One region of the Streptomyces cadmiisoli genome, then DNA from elsewhere that is predicted to be linked to it. Evidence: riboswitches for the same ligand, from Rfam matches in the RefSeq annotation. Region 1 holds a riboswitch; the other holds the start of a gene.
What was found. Region 1 has a riboswitch for glycine ahead of gcvT (glycine cleavage system aminomethyltransferase GcvT). Riboswitches for the same ligand answer to the same signal wherever they lie in the genome.

Region 1 (2,195 bases):
GGCGACCAGGCCGACCAGGACCCGCGGCGGCCGGGACTCGGCGCGCTCGGCGGCCTCACGCAGCGCCTCCCGCCCCACGAAGTCGCCCTCCTTCTCGAACTTCACCACGCGGCCGAGCCCGGCGTCGAACGGCGTCAGCGACGTCGACAGCTCGTGCCCGTACAGCGGCATGCCCGCCTCCAGGCGCAGCGTGTCCCGGCAGGACAGCCCGCACGGGGTCAGACCGACGTCGCGGCCGGCCTCGGTCAGCGCCTGCCACAGCTCCACGGCGTGCTCCGGCTTCACGAACAGCTCGAAGCCGTCCTCGCCGGTGTAGCCGGTGCGCGCGATCAGCGCGGGCACGCCGGCGACGGTGCCCGGCAGGCCCGCGTAGTACTTCAGGCCGTCGAGGTCGGCGTCGGTGACCGACTTCAGGATGCCGGGGGACTCGGGGCCCTGGACGGCGATCAGGGCGTAGGCGTCCCGGTCGTCGCGCACGGCGGCGTCGAAGCCCTCGGCGCGCTCGGTCAGGGCGTCCAGCACCACCTGGGCGTTCGAGGCGTTGGCCACGACCATGTACTCGGTGTCGGCGAGCCGGTAGACGATCAGGTCGTCCAGGATGCCGCCGTCCTCGCGGCAGATCATCGTGTAGCGGGCGCGGCCGGGCCGGACGCCGCCGATGTTGCCGACCAGGGCGTGGTCCAGCAGGTCGGCGGCCTGCGGGCCGGTCACGGTGATCTCGCCCATGTGCGAGAGGTCGAACAGCCCGGCCCGGGTGCGGACGGCGAGGTGCTCGTCGCGCTCGGAGCCGTAGCGCAGGGGCATGTCCCAGCCGGCGAAGTCGGTCATCGTCGCGCCCAGCGAGCGATGCAGGGCATCGAGCGCGGTGCGGCGGAGCGAAGTACTGCTCATCGGTCGGTCTCCCAGGGGATGGGGTCCCCACGCCGGCGGAGCCGAGCACGGGGATGGGCGAGGTCGTTCCTCCCCATCTGTCATCGGAACCTGAGAGGTTCGCCATGACCGCGGACGGGTCCTGGCTTGCACCTTGGGTGGGGCCGCCCGATACGGCGGCCCGCTTTTCAGATGTGCCTCGCCCGCGCGGTAAGGGGGCCTGAGAGATTCAAGGGAGGGACTTGCTCCTTCGGCGCCCCGACGGCAGTGCTGCCGGGGACTCTCCCGCGCGGATTCAAACGGCCGGTATGCAGTTGGCGCGCACATCATTGCACGCATCCGCTCGCTGCGGCAGGGTCGCCCTACCGGGCCTTCACCGGCCCGCGCACCACGGCCGCACGGTTTCGGCACGGTGGCCACGACACGCTGTAGCAGCCCTGTTGCGGTAAGGGAACGTAAACGCGAGGTCCGCGGATTACCTTCTCTTTACACTCAACGGGGATGGGAACTCGTGAACCGCCCCAGGGGAGGACGATCACGGTGAACAGGATCACGGCGTACGCGACCGCTTCGGGATTCGCGCTGCCCAAGCAACCGACCGCACCGGCCCGGGAGGAGTGCGCCGCGTCGGCGTCGCCCGTCGTCCGCGACCTGCGCGACCGCGGGGGCCGCAGCCCGCACGCGCTGCTGTTCGGCCCACGCGACCTGGTCGTGGTCACGGGCCTGCCCGGCAGCGGCAAGTCCACCTTGATGCGGCGGGCGGTGCGCGCCCGGCGCATCGACTCCCAGGACGTCCGGGACCGCTGGGACGACCGGCTGCCGGACCGGATCCCGTACGCGGTCTACCGCCCCCTGGTCCGCCTCGCCCACTACGCCGGACTGCGCAGCGCCCTGCGCACCGGCGAGGGAGTCGTCGTCCACGACTGCGGTACGCAGGCCTGGGTGCGCGCCTGGCTGGCCCGTGAGGCGCGCCGCCGGGGCGGCACCCTGCATCTGCTGCTGCTGGACGTCACGCCCGAGGAGGCCCTGGCCGGCCAGCGCGAGCGGGGCCGCGGAGTCTCGCGGTACGCGTTCGCGCGGCACCGCCGGGCCGCCGCCCGCCTCGTGCGCCGGGCCGAGCGCGGCCGGTTGCCGCGCGGCTGCGCCGCCGCGGTCCTGCTCGACCGCGCGGCGGCGGACACCCTGCGCCGCATCGGCTTCACGGGCTGACGGGACCGGCCCCGCGCGCGGCGGCTAGCCTTTCAGCCGCAATCCAGGCACGGAGCAGGCGGTAGGCAGATGGACGACTTCCCCGCGGACAGCCCCGCGGACCTCACCGGGGGCTT
Region 2 (2,195 bases), 4.2 Mb from region 1:
GCTGCCACTGGTCGCACGAAGACCCGACGAGGCGGCGGATGCGGAAGGGCAGGACCGTTCGTCGGCGTAGGGGCGTAGGGGCGTAGGGGCGTAGGGGCGTAGCGGCGCGGCAGTGCAGCGGCTTGGCGGTGGCGCGTGGGGGGCGGGTGCCGCCGAACGGGGACGGGTGGGCAGCGACGTCCGGGTCAGGGTTCGTCCGTGCCGGCCAGTTTGCCGAAGTCGTGGTCCGGGAGGCCGGGCGGGGAGGCCACGTCGAGGCCGTAGTGGTGGTAGAGCTGGAGCTCCTGGTCCGGCGAGAGGTGGCGGCCGACCCCGAAGTCGGGGGCCTCCTTGATCAGCGTGCGCTCGAAGGGGACGTGCAGACTGCCCTCGATCAGTTCGCTGGGTTCCAGCGGCACGAAGGCATCCCTGCTGAACAGCCCCGTGCGTATCGCAGCCCACTCCGGCACACCGGTCGCGTCGTCGAGGTACACCTCGTCGATGGTCCCGATCTTGTTGCCGCTGCGGTCGAACGCCTTGCGGCCGATCAGGTTGCGCGGATCGATCTCGGTCTGCACGGGCCCTCCACGTGGTCGCAACTCATTCGTAAGCACTACGAAAGAGCACATTGGGCGGCGCGGCCACTCGAAGGCACCGACATTGACCTCGCTGGTAGTCTGACAAGCGGCTGCTGACCCCGCGCGGGAGAGTCCTCCAGACACCATCGGAGGCGCCGAAGGAGCAAATCCTCCCCGGAATCTCTCAGGCCCCTGTACCGCACGGACGAGGTCACTCTGGAAAGCAGAGCGGGTGTCCACGGCTCCCGCTCTCACCGACGGTGCAAGCCGGTCGTCCCTTCGGCGACCCGGTGAAGCTCTCAGGTTGTGATGACAGAGGGGGAGGCCGTCGGGGCACCCGTGCCGGGGTGTCCCTCGAAGGTCGCGTCAGACCAGGAGGCCTCCGCCATGACCGCCCATCGCATTCCGCTCGCCGAGCTCGAACAGGGGACACCGTTCGAGCAGCGCCACATCGGGCCCGACCAGGAGGCGCGGGCCAAGATGCTCGCGCAGGTCGGCTACGGCTCGCTCGACGAGCTCACCGCCGCCGCGGTCCCGGATGTGATCAAGAACTCCGACGCCCTGGACCTGCCGGGCGCCCGCACCGAGGCCGAGGTGCTGGCCGAGCTGCGCTCCCTGGCCGACCGCAACCAGGTCCTCGACTCCATGATCGGACTCGGGTACTACGGCACGTTCACGCCGCCCGTCATCCTGCGCAACGTCATGGAGAACCCGTCCTGGTACACGGCCTACACGCCGTACCAGCCGGAGATCTCGCAGGGGCGGCTCGAGGCGCTGCTGAACTTCCAGACCGTGGTCGCCGACCTCACGGGTCTGCCGACCTCGGGTGCCTCGCTGCTCGACGAGGGCACGGCCGCCGCCGAGGCGATGGCTCTGTCCCTGCGCATGGGCAAGAACAAGAAGGGCCTGTTCCTGGTCGACGCGGACGCGTTCCCGCAGACCATCGCCGTGATCCGGACCCGCGCCGAGCCGACCGGCGTCGAGGTCGTCGTCGCTGACCTCTCCGGCGGCATCCCCGCCGAGATCGCCGAGCGCGAGATCAACGGCGTGCTGATCCAGTACCCGGGTGCCTCCGGCGCGGTGCGAGACCTCAAGCCGGTGATCGACCGGGCGCACGAGCTGGGCGCGCTGGTCACCGTCGCCGCCGACCTGCTCGCGCTGACGCTGCTGAAGTCGCCGGGCGAGCTCGGCGCGGACATCGCGGTGGGTACGACGCAGCGGTTCGGCGTGCCGATGGGCTTCGGCGGTCCGCACGCCGGCTACATGGCGGTGCACGAGAAGTTCGCCCGCAGCCTGCCCGGCCGCCTCGTCGGCGTCTCCGTCGACGCCGACGGCAACAGGGCCTACCGGCTCGCGCTGCAGACGCGTGAGCAGCACATCCGCCGTGAGAAGGCGACCAGCAACATCTGCACCGCGCAGGTGCTGCTCGCCGTGATGGCCGGCATGTACGCCGTCTACCACGGACCCGACGGGCTCAGGGCGATCGCCCGCCGCACGCACCGCTACGCCTCCCTGCTTGCCGCCGGGCTCGGTGCGGCGGGCGTCGAGATCGTCCACGGTGCCTACTTCGACACGCTGACCGCGCGGGTGCCGGGCCGCGCCGCCGACGTCGTCGCCGCCGCCCGGGACCGCGGGGTG

Region 2: another riboswitch for glycine. It lies ahead of gcvP (aminomethyl-transferring glycine dehydrogenase); the one in region 1 lies ahead of gcvT (glycine cleavage system aminomethyltransferase GcvT).

Annotation. Positions count from the first base shown of each region.
Region 1 covers NZ_CP030073.1:3,080,417-3,082,611, reverse strand. The annotation lists gene gcvT (glycine cleavage system aminomethyltransferase GcvT) at 1-891, opposite strand, end outside; glycine riboswitch at 959-1,068, opposite strand; glycine riboswitch at 1,069-1,168, opposite strand; gene DN051_RS12905 (AAA family ATPase) at 1,411-2,079, shown strand; gene DN051_RS12900 (enhanced serine sensitivity protein SseB) at 2,149-2,195, shown strand, end outside.
Region 2 covers NZ_CP030073.1:7,247,298-7,249,492, forward strand. The annotation lists gene DN051_RS31885 (DNA polymerase IV) at 1-70, shown strand, start outside; gene DN051_RS31890 (PRC-barrel domain-containing protein) at 186-557, opposite strand; glycine riboswitch at 672-767, shown strand; gene gcvP (aminomethyl-transferring glycine dehydrogenase) at 945-2,195, shown strand, end outside.